Regions from separate parts of the Streptomyces sp. NPDC048671 genome, predicted to be linked through region 3. Evidence: riboswitches for the same ligand, from Rfam matches in the RefSeq annotation. Region 3 holds a riboswitch; each other region holds the start of a gene.
The links. Region 3 has a riboswitch for cyclic di-AMP ahead of ACZ6S6_RS13820 (transglycosylase family protein). Riboswitches for the same ligand answer to the same signal wherever they lie in the genome.
Positions count from the first base shown of each region.

Region 1: it holds a riboswitch for cyclic di-AMP, as region 3 does, so the genes downstream of both, ACZ6S6_RS05725 (M23 family metallopeptidase) here and ACZ6S6_RS13820 (transglycosylase family protein) in region 3, are expected to answer to the same signal.
Region 2: it holds a riboswitch for cyclic di-AMP, as region 3 does, so the genes downstream of both, ACZ6S6_RS32175 (transglycosylase SLT domain-containing protein) here and ACZ6S6_RS13820 (transglycosylase family protein) in region 3, are expected to answer to the same signal.

Region 1 covers NZ_JBVJHB010000002.1:288,789-292,682, forward strand. The annotation lists gene ACZ6S6_RS05715 (STM4011 family radical SAM protein) at 1-76, shown strand, start outside; gene ACZ6S6_RS05720 (SGNH/GDSL hydrolase family protein) at 91-936, opposite strand; gene ACZ6S6_RS05725 (M23 family metallopeptidase) at 1,120-2,079, opposite strand; cyclic di-AMP (ydaO/yuaA leader) riboswitch at 2,083-2,243, opposite strand; gene ACZ6S6_RS05730 (tyrosine-protein phosphatase) at 2,684-3,496, shown strand; gene ACZ6S6_RS05735 (DUF6126 family protein) at 3,525-3,701, opposite strand; gene ACZ6S6_RS05740 (helix-turn-helix domain-containing protein) at 3,749-3,894, opposite strand, start outside.
Region 2 covers NZ_JBVJHB010000019.1:51,908-55,801, reverse strand. The annotation lists gene ACZ6S6_RS32180 (NAD(P)H-dependent amine dehydrogenase family protein) at 1-449, opposite strand, end outside; gene ACZ6S6_RS32175 (transglycosylase SLT domain-containing protein) at 618-1,550, opposite strand; cyclic di-AMP (ydaO/yuaA leader) riboswitch at 1,554-1,742, opposite strand; gene ACZ6S6_RS32170 (heme-binding beta-barrel domain-containing protein) at 2,194-2,742, opposite strand; gene ACZ6S6_RS32165 (GH25 family lysozyme) at 2,882-3,894, opposite strand, start outside.
Region 3 covers NZ_JBVJHB010000006.1:125,355-129,248, forward strand. The annotation lists gene ACZ6S6_RS13810 (FtsB family cell division protein) at 1-73, opposite strand, end outside; gene eno (phosphopyruvate hydratase) at 228-1,514, opposite strand; gene ACZ6S6_RS13820 (transglycosylase family protein) at 1,790-2,518, opposite strand; cyclic di-AMP (ydaO/yuaA leader) riboswitch at 2,523-2,694, opposite strand; gene ACZ6S6_RS13825 (transglycosylase family protein) at 3,007-3,894, opposite strand, start outside.

The DNA.
Region 1 (3,894 bases), on a different contig from region 3:
CGACGTGTTCGCGGGCGGTGTGCTGGAACGCATCCCGGCGCGGACGCCGCATTCCGTCGAGCGGGTGGGGCCCTGATCGCGTCGCGCCCCTCAGAGCGGCAGCAGGTCCGGCCGCTTGGCCTCCACGTGGTCCCCCGAGGACTCGCCGCGCAGCCGGCGCCCGATCCACGGCACCAGGTACTCGCGGGCCCAGTGGATGTCGTCGCGCCGGACCTCCAGCGTTCCCCGGTGCGCCTGCGGCGGCCACTCCTGGTCGGGGTCGGCCGGTACGTCGACGCCGAGGACCTGGGCGGCGCGCAGCGCGACCCGGGTGTGTCCCTCGGGTGACAGATGCAGCCGGTCGCCGTCCCAGGCGCGCCGGTCCTGCACGGAGCGCAGCGACCACAGGTCGAGCACCGGGCAGTCGTAGCGGTCCGCGATGGACCGGACATGGGCGGTGTAGGTGGCGATCTTGCCGCGCAGATGGCGCAGCACGGGAACGCCGCGGGTGTCGAAGCCGGTGGTGACCATGACGGTGCCGACCGATTCGGTCAGCTCCGCGACAGCGCGCTCGAAGCGCTCGGCGACGTCGTCGGGGTCGGTGCCCGGCCGGATGATGTCGTTGCCGCCCGCGCAGAAGCTCACCAGGTCGGGGGCGAGTTCTCTGGCGCGGGGCACCTGCTCCTCGACTATCTGGTCGAGGAGACGTCCTCGTACGGCGAGATTGGCGTACCTGAAGTTCCCGTGCGCGGCGCCTGTGATGCCCGGTGCCGTTCCGGGGTCCGGGAGCTGGTCCGCGAGGATGACCGCGAACCTGTCAGCCCAGCCGACGAATGTCCCGTCGGGGCCGAGATCGCCGACTCCCTCGGTGAAGCTGTCGCCAATCGCCGCGTACGACTCGATGGCGCCCTGCCGGTTGATGACGCTCTGTCGGATGTTTCTCGAATCGTTTGCCACAAGGGCATATCCTGCACCGTCGAATGTGACCTACGCGACCGTAATACGGGCTTGACGGGTGGTGAGATAGACCACCCGGTCAGGTTTTGGTAAAGGGGGAATAAGCAGAGGGACGGTGCGCCGCCACGCACCGTCCCTCTATGTATTGCTCCGGTCCGGGTCACCGGACCGGTACTGCCTGGATCAGACGTTGATCCCGTGCGACGCCAGGTAGGCGATCGGGTCGACGTCCGAGCCGTACGCCGGACCCGTGCGGATCTCGAAGTGCAGGTGCGGGCCGGTCGCGTTGCCGGTGGCGCCCGAGAGGCCGACCTGCTGGCCCGCGGTCACGGTCTGGCCCGCCGAGACGGAGAGCGAGGACATGTGGCCGTACTGCGAGTAGTGGCCGTCGGCGTGCTTGATGACGACCTCGTTGCCGTACGCGCCGCCCCAGCCGGCGGTGACGACGGTGCCCGAGGTGATCGCCTTCACGCTGGTGCCGGTGGACACGGGGAAGTCGATGCCGGTGTGGCTGCCGCTGGACCAGCTGGCGCCGGAGGCGCGGTAGGCGGTGGTGTGGTTGCCGGGAACCGGGTGGACGTAACCGGAGCCGGTGCTCTGCTCGGCCGGGGCCGAGGCCCCGTTGGACGCCTGGGCGTTGGAGGAGGACGCGGAGTTGGAGGCCGTGGGGGCCTTCGACTCGGTCTTGGCCGGAGCCTTGGAGGGGGCCTTCGACGGGGTGGTGGCGCCCGCGGAGGTGTGCGAGCCGGTGGTCGAGGCGTGGCCCCAGGCCTTGCCGCCGAGCGTCAGCTTCATGCCCGGGAAGATCAGGCTCGGGTCGTCGCCGACGACCTTGCGGTTGTCCTGGTACAGCTTCTCCCAGCCGCCCTTGAGCTTGTGCTCGGCGGCGATCTTCGACAGGTAGTCGCCGGAGACCACGGAGTACGTCTTGGTGCCGTCCTGCTTCTCCGCGACCTGCTTGGCCGGGGCGGCGTGCGTGGCGGCGGCCGAGTTCGCGGTGGCGGGAGCGGCCTGCTCCGCGGCGTTGGCACCGGTGGCGCCGAGCAGCGGAAGCGCGATGACGGCTCCGCCGGCGCTCGCGACGACGACGCCACGGGCGATGGTGCTGGACTTCGGACGGCGGTGCTTACCCGGTATGGGCATGAAGAATTTCCTCTCCGGCGCCTACGAGGTGAGCTGTCGGGTTCGGGCTGGAGATGCCCGGTCGCGGCTGGCGCGACTTCACCCCGAGCCGGCCGGATCGCTCCGGTCGGCGGCTTACCTGGTTCCCCCGCTCCTGCCACACGGTGAGTGGGTGCGAATTCCGGACGGCGGCAGGATTAGGCGTTCCATCCGGATTGAGAGCGAACGTAAGCGAGTGGGGACGGCGGAAACAAGCCACAGGTTCCACACCGGTTTCCCCTCCGGAATATCGGCGCGGAATTCCGGTCACACTCCGTGGATTACGGATCTTGGCTTTCCGCGCGGCGCACGGATTACCCATCCGGGGCGCCGCCACACACCGTCACGGATATGATCCCGCTCACGAGAGGGCGATCATCTCCCGCACAAGCAGGGCATGTTCGGCTAAAAGTCTCAATACGGACATGTCGCGTCTGTCGTTCGCGCCGGAGCCGCAGACCGGGACCCGCGCGGGAGTCCGTGCAGGGCCGTCACCGAGACGATTGCCCGAGAATCCGATGTCGTATCGTCACGGGAGTGGACCCGTCGGCGACACGCGTCGGCGGCAGAGCCTCCAGGAGTGACCGTGACGCAGCAGCTGCCGCAGACCCCGTCGACGGAACCCGAGCTGGCGGGGGTCCGTAATTTCCGTGACGTGGGCGGACTGCCCACCGCGGACGGCCGCCGGGTGCGGTACGGACGGCTCTTCCGCAGCGGTCACCTGGCGGGCGCCACCGCCGAGGACGCCGCGTTCCTGGGCGGTCTCGGCCTCCACACCGTCTTCGACTTCCGCAATGCCGCAGACCTCAAGCTGGACGGACTGGACGTCGAGCTGCCCGGCGTACGCAATGTGAACATCCCCCTCACCGACCCGGCGGACGGCGCCGAGTTCTGGCGGATGGTGCGCGACGGCAACACGGACGAGCTGCGCGGCCTCCTCGACGGCAGCAAGGGGACCGACCGCATGGTCGCCTCCTACCGGACGATCATCCTGGAGCGCACCGCCGAGCACAGCCGCGTGCTGCACGCCCTGGCCGAGGACAGCGTCCCCGCCCTGATGCACTGCGCGGCCGGCAAGGACCGGGCGGGGCTCTCGATCGCGGTCTCCCTGCTCGCGGTCGGCGTCGGGCGCGAGGCCGTCGAGGCCGACTACCTCAAGTCCAACGACACCCACCGCCGCTACCGGGTGCGCCGCAGCGACACCTCGGCGGCCGGGATGTCGCCCGAGGTGATGGAGCTCCTCAGCCCGCTCTTCGGCGCCCACAGCGAATATCTCGCCGCCGCCTTCGCCACGATCGACGAGACCTGGGGCGGCACCGACCGCTATCTCTCCGAGGGGCTGAAAATCACCCCCGAGACCCGGGAGCGGCTGCGCGAGCGGCTCCTCGACGACGCGTGACCGGCCGGCCGGGCCACCGAGTCCCCCGCTACTGGTTGTGCATCCCCACCGCGAACAGCAGGTAGAGGAAACCCGCGATGACGTGCCCGGCCACCAGATAGGCGAACAGCCTGATGACGAGCCCGCGCGGCATCCGGCTCTCCTGCGAGGACGACTCCTTGCGCTTGGCCGGGCTGAGCGGGTCATAGTTCTCGGAATCGGACATGACAGTCCTCTCTGGCGACCGGACGTGCCGGTGGCGGGGACGGCGTCTCAGCGACGGTGGATTCCGCTGCCGAGGCACAGCTCGGCGGCGGGGCTCTGCAGCAGGGTGTGGACGAAGAGCAGCTCGACGCCCTCGCGCTCCGGCGCCGCGATCCGGTGCGGGGTGAGCGAGTCGAAGTGCGCGCTGTCGCCGG
Region 2 (3,894 bases), on a different contig from region 3:
ATCAGCAGGGGCAGTACGTCGTTGCCCCAGCCGGGGTCGACGCCGGAGACGAACAGCGAGCCGCCGCCGTCGGCGACGGCGGCCAGGACCGGTTCGCGCAGCTCCGGCGGGGCGCCCCGCTGGTCGTAGAGCGCGTACAGGGCGGGCGTGACGACCACCGCGCCCGTCCGGACGGCCCTGGTGATGTCGGCCAGCGCCTCGTCGGGGCGGATGTCCCCGGAGGCCGCGTACACCACCGCGCCGGGAGCGGTGGCCAGCACCGCGTCGATGTCGTCGGTCGCCGCGACGCCCAGATCGCGGCCGGTCCCGGCGAGGTCGCCCGCGTCGCGGCCCACCTTGCCGGGATCATGAACAAGTACGTGCGCCAGCTTCAGGGCCGGATGGGCCTCGACGGCGCGGATGGCCGCGCGGCCGACATTGCCGGTACCCCAGACCACCGTGGAAATCATGCGGCGGAGGGTAGCGCGCGGGATGAAAGGTTCATAGTGCCATCGCCCACCCGGTTGGCGAGGGCGGCCGGGGCAGGCGCAAAGGGGTGGGAAGGAGCCGCTCGGCTCCTTCCCACCCCTGCGCCCGGCTCCTCCCGAGGGCGGAGGCGCGGTATGTCAGCAGGCCCGTCAGTAGGCCCCGAAGACGTTGTCGATCGAGCCGTACGTGGCCGCGGCGTAGTTGCACGCCGCGGTGATGTTGGCGACGGGGTCGAGGATGTCCATCGAGGTACCGGCCACGTGGTAGGCGTCGAAGGTGGGCTGGATCACCTGGAGGAGACCCTTGGACGGGGTGCCGGCGGCGGCGTTCGAGTCCCAGTTGTTGACGATCTGCGGGTTGCCCGAGGACTCGCGGATGACGTTGCGGTAGATGCCGTCGTAGCTCCCGGGGATGCCGTTCTGGGCCATCACGGCCAGCGACTCCTTGATCCAGCCGTCGAGGTCGGCGGTGTACGCCGTCGCGGCCTGTGCCGGGGCGGTGGCGGCGGTCTCCTCCGCGATGGGCGTGGCCGTCCGCTGGGAACGGTCGGCACGGTCGGTCCCCTCGGCCCGGTCGGACGACTGCGAGGCGTCGGCCGCGGACTCGGCCGAAGGCTCGGCTGCGGGCTTGGACTCAGCTGCGGGCTCGGACTCGGTCGCGGGCTTTGCCTTCGATTCGGCGGTGGGGGCCGCCTTGGGCGCGACGGCCGCGGACTTGGCGCCGATGGTCAGCTTGAGGCCCGGGTGAATCAGATCGGGGTTTCCACCGACCGCACTCCGGTTGTCCTTGTAGAGCTGCTCCCAGCCGCCGCTGAGCGAATACCCACGGGCGATCTTGGAAAGCGAATCACCGGAGATCACGGAATAGACGGTGGACTCCGCCTTGCTGACGGCAATTCCCTTGGCAGCAAGGGAAGTCGGGGCCGCCGCCTTTTCTGCGACGACAGCGTGTGCCGGTGCGGCAGAAGCCGATCCGGCCCCGATCAGGGGGAGCGCGAGAACGGCTCCGCCCGTGCTCACGGCGATGAAACCGCGGGTCAGGGAGGTGGACTTGGAACGACGGTGCTTACCCATGATGGGCATGGCTCTTTTCCTCTCCGCCGCCTGCGAGGTGAGCTGTCGGGTTCGGACTGGAGATGTCCGGCCGCACGTGATGGCGACTTCACCCCTAGCCGCTCCGGATACCGGACCGGCGGCAAACCTGGGTCCCCCGCTCCTGCCGTACGTGAGTGGGTCGGGTTACCGGACGGCGGCAGGATTCGGCGTTCCATCCGGATTGACGGTGACCGTAAGCGAGAAACACCGAGCGAAACAAGCCCTGAATTCGAGATCCCAATTGATTCGCAAGATCAATTAAAGGAAATGCTCACCATCAGACCTTCACGAGGAAGTCAACTTTCTTGGCACAACAGGGAACCGAAGCCGGACGCCCCGCGTCCGAGGCCGGAAGAGTGACGCTGACCACTGAGCCCGAAAAGGGTGATTTGCTCAACATTCATCACCTTTGGGCGACAAAAAAGGGACCCTTGATAGTAATTAGTAGCGAATCAGATTAATGGTTCAATCAGGACATCTTGACGACCTCCGCCAGGGCCCACCCCCGGCAGGAAGGTCGGATCGGTTCATCATTAATGATGGATCTAAATAGATGAACTATGGCGTGATGCGCCCGAGGACGCTCACGGCCCGGTTGCGGGACGTCCCGACACGGGCCGGCGGACACGGCCTAACTTCCGCCCTCGCGTCGGAGCCGCGCCGAAAGGTGGTGCTGGAGCGGCTGGCCGACGGCCGCGAGGTCATGGACGAATTCGAGCGTGCCGTCGTCCGTCAGGGTGTAGCGGCGACGGGTGGCGCTGACCTCCTTGGCGGTGGGAGCGAGAGCGACCTGATGAGTGGCGAGGTCGGCCGCGCCGTCGGCCGCACGGCCGGTCAGGATCTCGGCGATACCGGTGGGCTGGGTGATCAGCGCCTCGACGCGCCCGTCCGGCTGCATCCGCCACCAGCCGCTCTCCCGGGCCGACGGCCGCAGCGGGGCGCCTTCCGCGTCGATCAGCCAGGCGCGCGCCTCGTAGTGGAGGAAGGGCCGCCCGTCGTGACTGAAGGTCACCTCCTGCGCGTACCGGAACTCCTCGGCGAGCGTCGGATACTCACCGCGGCCCTGCCCGGTCCAGGTGCCCAGGAACCCGGTCAGCGGTGCGAGCAGCGCGTGCGGGGCAGGCGCTTCGTCCGGCCCATTCGCGTCGGGATACGGGTGCTTCCGGAGGGGGTCGAACATCTTGCGCGCTCCTGAGTCGGGGATGGTGCCGGTGATGGCGGCGGTGGCGATGGTGTCGGCTCGCAGCCTAGGGCCACGGGATGCGAGTGCGCCGCTTCCACGCCTTCACTCCATCTCGGATGCCCTGCGGGAGTGCGGGTCAGTTCCAGCGGTCCTGGTTGATGAAGTGGCTGAAGCCGCGCCAGGAGTTGGGTCCCATCTCGCCGTCGATGGGGCCGGTGTAGCCGTTCTGGGCGGCGAGTCGTTGGAGAGCGGCCCAGGTGTTCGTGCCGGGGACCCCGTCGATGGGTCCGGTGTAGCCCCAGTTCCGCAGGTTCCGCTGGAGCGCGGCATAGGTATTGGCTCCGGGGACCCCGTCGATCGGGCCGGTGTAACCCGACTCGATCCGCAGCCAGTTCTGCGTCCGCTGCCACATCACCGGACCGGGGACACCATCCTGCTCCGTCGACGACTTCGGCAGCCCACCACCGGACGGCGGCGGGCCGGTCGGCTCGGTGAGGTCGAACGCCCAGGAGCGGGCGCGGCTGAGGTCGACGGGGGACGCGCCGCCGGTGGAGCCCACGGACGTGTACTGATGGGCGGCCCAGTCGGGGTAGTGGCCGCCGAGGTCAGGTGCGCCGGGCCAGGTGCCGTCGTTGGCCCCCCAGGAGGCCGCCCACAGGTGGGCGCCGGCGGCGACGGTGGCGGTCCAGGTGCCCGCGCGCAGTGCGCCTGTGCTGATGTAGAACCAGGGCACGTAGCTTCCGACGCGTTCGCGTACCCGGTTGAACCAGGCGGACACATCGGCGTCGTTCCACAGACGGGTGGAGTCGTCGAGCACCTCGACGTCCAGCGCGAGCACGTCACCGACGCGGTAGTCGTGGAGGTGGTCCACGAAGTAGTCGGCCGCGGCGGTGGGGCTGAGGAAGTCTCCCGACATCCAGTAGTGGCCCACCCGCAGTCCCGCGGCGCGGGCGCCGTCGATGTGGCCGGGATACGAGGACGAGGTGTAGGGGCCCTCGGTGAGCTGGCATCCGCCGGCCTTGACGATGACGAACTGCCGTCCCTCCGCGGCGGCGCGGGCGTAGTCGATGCCGAGCTGGTTGTTCGAGACGTCCAGGCCCTCCAGGTCGGCCGCCTGGGCGCGGGGCGGGCCGGCGGCGGTCGCGGCAC
Region 3 (3,894 bases):
GGGCTGCGGTCTGCTCACCGAGCAGCCTCAGCCGGGTCGCGGTGGAGAACCGGTCCCGGTCCTTCGCGGCCATGTCTCCGCCTCCCCATTACGCACGTCCGTCCCCGCACACGGTACGGGACCGAGTGCGGGGACGGACGGAGGCCGGGGCGCTGGACCCCGTCGGGCTTGCCGGACCCTGCCGTACGGGTCAGTCCTGCCGTACGGGTCAGCCCCTGCCGGGTTCGTCAGTTCGCGGAGCGGAACCGGGGGAACGCCGAGCGGCCCGCGTACACCGCGGCGTCGTCGAGGATCTCCTCGATGCGCAGCAGCTGGTTGTACTTGGCGACACGGTCCGAGCGGGCCGGGGCGCCGGTCTTGATCTGGCCGCAGTTCACGGCGACCGCGAGGTCGGCGATGGTGACGTCCTCGGTCTCGCCGGAACGGTGCGACATCATGCACTTGAAGCCGTTGCGCTGGGCCAGCTCGACGGCGTCCAGGGTCTCGGTCAGCGAACCGATCTGGTTGACCTTGACAAGCAGGGCGTTGGCGGAGCCCTCCTCGATGCCGCGGGCCAGGCGCTCCGGGTTGGTGACGAAGAGGTCGTCGCCGACGATCTGCACCTTGGCGCCGAGCTTGTCGGTGATGACCTTCCAGCCGGCCCAGTCGTCCTCGTACAGCGGGTCCTCGATGGAGACCAGCGGGTACGCGTCGACGAGCTCCTCGTAGTACTCGGTCATCTCGGCGGCCGAGCGGGACTTGCCCTCGAACTCGTACTTGCCGTCCTTGTAGAACTCGGACGCGGCGACGTCGAGCGCGAGCGCGATGTCCTTGCCCGGGGCGTAGCCGGCTTCCTTGATCGCCTCAAGGATGAGGTCGAGCGCGGCGCGGTTGGACTCCAGGTTCGGCGCGAAGCCGCCCTCGTCACCGAGACCGGTGGACAGGCCCTTGGTCTTCAGGACCTTCTTCAGCGTGTGGTAGACCTCGGCGCCCCAGCGCAGGGCCTCGGAGAAGGACTCCGCGCCGATCGGGGCGATCATGAACTCCTGGATGTCCACGTTGGAGTCGGCGTGCGACCCACCGTTGAGGATGTTCATCATCGGGACGGGCAGCAGGTGCGCGTTCGGGCCACCGAGGTAGCGGAACAGCGGCAGGTCCGAGGCCTCGGACGCGGCGTGGGCGACGGCGAGCGAGACGCCGAGGATGGCGTTGGCGCCGAGCGAGCCCTTGTTCTCGGTGGCGTCCAGGTCGAACATGGCCTGGTCGATCAGCCGCTGCTCGGTCGCGTCGTAGCCGACGAGCTCCGGGCCGATCTGCTCGATCACGGCCAGGACCGCCTTCTCGACGCCCTTCCCGTGGTAGCGGTTGGGGTCACCGTCGCGAAGCTCAATGGCCTCGAACGCACCGGTGGAGGCTCCGGACGGAACGGCAGCACGACCCGTGCTGCCGTCGTCGAGGCCAACCTCGACCTCGACCGTGGGGTTGCCCCGGGAGTCGAGGATTTCCCGGGCTACGACGACGTCGATGGACGGCACGAGGCATCTCCTTCTGGGATATGACGCTGGTTGTGCAGGGTCACTTTGGCCTTGCGACAAGAGCCTAACCGGCCCGGCCGTCTCAGTCGGCCGCGCGCCCGTCCCCTGGGACGAAAAAGGACCCAAGAGCGGGCACAGCAGGGCAAACGGCCAGAAATTTACTGGCCAGTAACTACAACAGTTGAACAATCAACACGGGAAAGCGGTGAGCCCCGGCCCGGCCGCACGGGGGGAGGTGCGGCCGGGCCGGGGCGCTCGGCGAGGAGAGTGCCGAACTACTTCACCAGGTGGAGCTGCTGACCCGGGAAGATCATGTCGGCGTCCTTGACGATGTCCTTGTTCAGCTCGAACAGCTTCTCCCAGCCGCCCTTGACGTCGTGGTCGGCCGCGATCTGGCTCAGCGAGTCGCCGGTGACGACCTTGTACTCGCCGTCACCCTTCTTGACCTTCTCGCCGGTCGGGGTGGTGACGGTCTTCTTCTGCCCGGCCTCGGGGCGGTCCGAGCGGTTGGTGGCGGGGGCCTCGGTGCGCTCGGCCTTCTTCGGCTCGGCCTGCTGGGCCGGAGCCGACTCCTGCTTCGGAGCGGTCTCGGTCTTGGAGCCGGTGTCGACGCCCGGGTCGACACCGTCGTTGCTCAGGTTGCCGGCACCGGCGCAGGCCCAGGCGCCCGGTCCCTGCATGTCGAGGAGCTTCTCGGCCACAGCGATCTGCTGGGACTTGCTGGCCAGGTCGGCGCGGGCCGCGTACTGCGTACCGCCGGCGGCGGCCCAGCTGGACTGCGAGAACTGCAGACCGCCGTAGTAGCCGTTGCCGGTGTTGATGGACCAGTTGCCGCCGGACTCGCACTGGGCGACCGCGTCCCACGTGGAGACGGAGGCCGCGGAGGCGCCGGTGGCACCCATCAGCGGCACGGCGATCGCGGCACCGGTCACACCGGCGAGCGTGGCGAAACGGACGGCCTTGGACGGGCGGCGGTGCTTGTTGCCCTTGCTGTTCAGCAGCATCGAGACTTCTCCTCACCGACGCCTACGAGGTGAGCTGTCGGGTTCGGGCCAAGTGAGTTGCCCGGTCGCACGTCCTAGCGCACGACTTAACCCCAAGCCGGTCCTGATGCGTCTTGCGACGATCGGGCCCGGCACTTACCTGGGTCCCCCGCTCCTGCCTACGGCGCTTTACGCGTCTGTTCCCTTCGACCGACGGCAGGATTCGGCGTGACGATCGACGGGGCCCGCGGTGCGAGCGGTTCCGACCGTAAACACACCCAACCCCCACATTCAAAGAAGGACATACCGGATAAACAGCTCTTACTTGCATCTGAAAAACATATGTTTGCGCAGGTCGGGACGGATGCGGAGGGAGCTCCCGGACAAGACATGCCAGTTCACACGAAGAGACCCATGTCTCACTTAGTCAAAAGTGGGACATAGGCCTCTTAAGTACCCTGAATTCTGGGTGTTTTCAGCTGTTGATCAGACCGTTTCCGCGGCCGTTCTCATCCGGCCTTCACGCCGAGATCGAGGCTCTGGCCAGGAAGGATGAGGTCCGGGTCGGAACCGACCGTCACCTTGTTGGCCTCGTACAGCTCGGTCCAGCCGCCGGGCAGCTTCTGTGCGTCAGCAATCGCCCAGAGGTTGTCGCCCGGCCGGACGGTGTACGTACCGTCAGCAGCCGGTGCACCCTTGTCGCGTGCGTCACCTTCACCTCGCGAGGCGTGCCGCCCTCCGTCCCGGTCGCCGCCGGCCCCCTCCGGGGCCGGCGTGCCGCGGTGCCTGCCGCCCGTCTCCCCGTCCGAGGAGGACCCGTCGGGGGCATCCGGAGCGTCCGGGGCGCCCGAGGGGTCGGTCGCGCCGGAGGAGCCGGATGCCGAGGGCGTGGCGGACGGGGAGGCCGAGGCGTCCGGCGTACGGTCCTTGTCAGCGGTGTCGGCCGTGGCGTCGTCCGACGGGGTCTTCGTCGCGCCCTTGGACGCGTCCTTGGACGCGTCGCCCGACGGGTCGGCGCTCTCTGACGGATCGGCACTCGCGGCCGGATCCGCGCTCTCGGCCGGGTCGGCGGACTGAGTACTGCCCGGATCGACGCCCGGCAGGGACCCGTCCACGGCGAGGCCGGAGATGACCGCGCAACTGGGCCACGCCTTCGCCCCCTGGTCGTCCAGGACCTTCTCCGCCACGGCGATCTGCTGCGAGCGGCTGGCGAGGTCCGCGCGCGGGGCGTAGGACTCGCCGCCGTAGGACTTCCAGACCTCCTGCGAGAACTGCAGGCCGCCGTAGTAGCCGTTGCTGAGGTCGGCACTCCACATGCCGCCGCTCTCGCACTCCGCCACCCGGTCCCAGGTCGAGGCGTCGGCGGCGTGCGCGCCTGCCGCGCCGAGCAGCGGGAT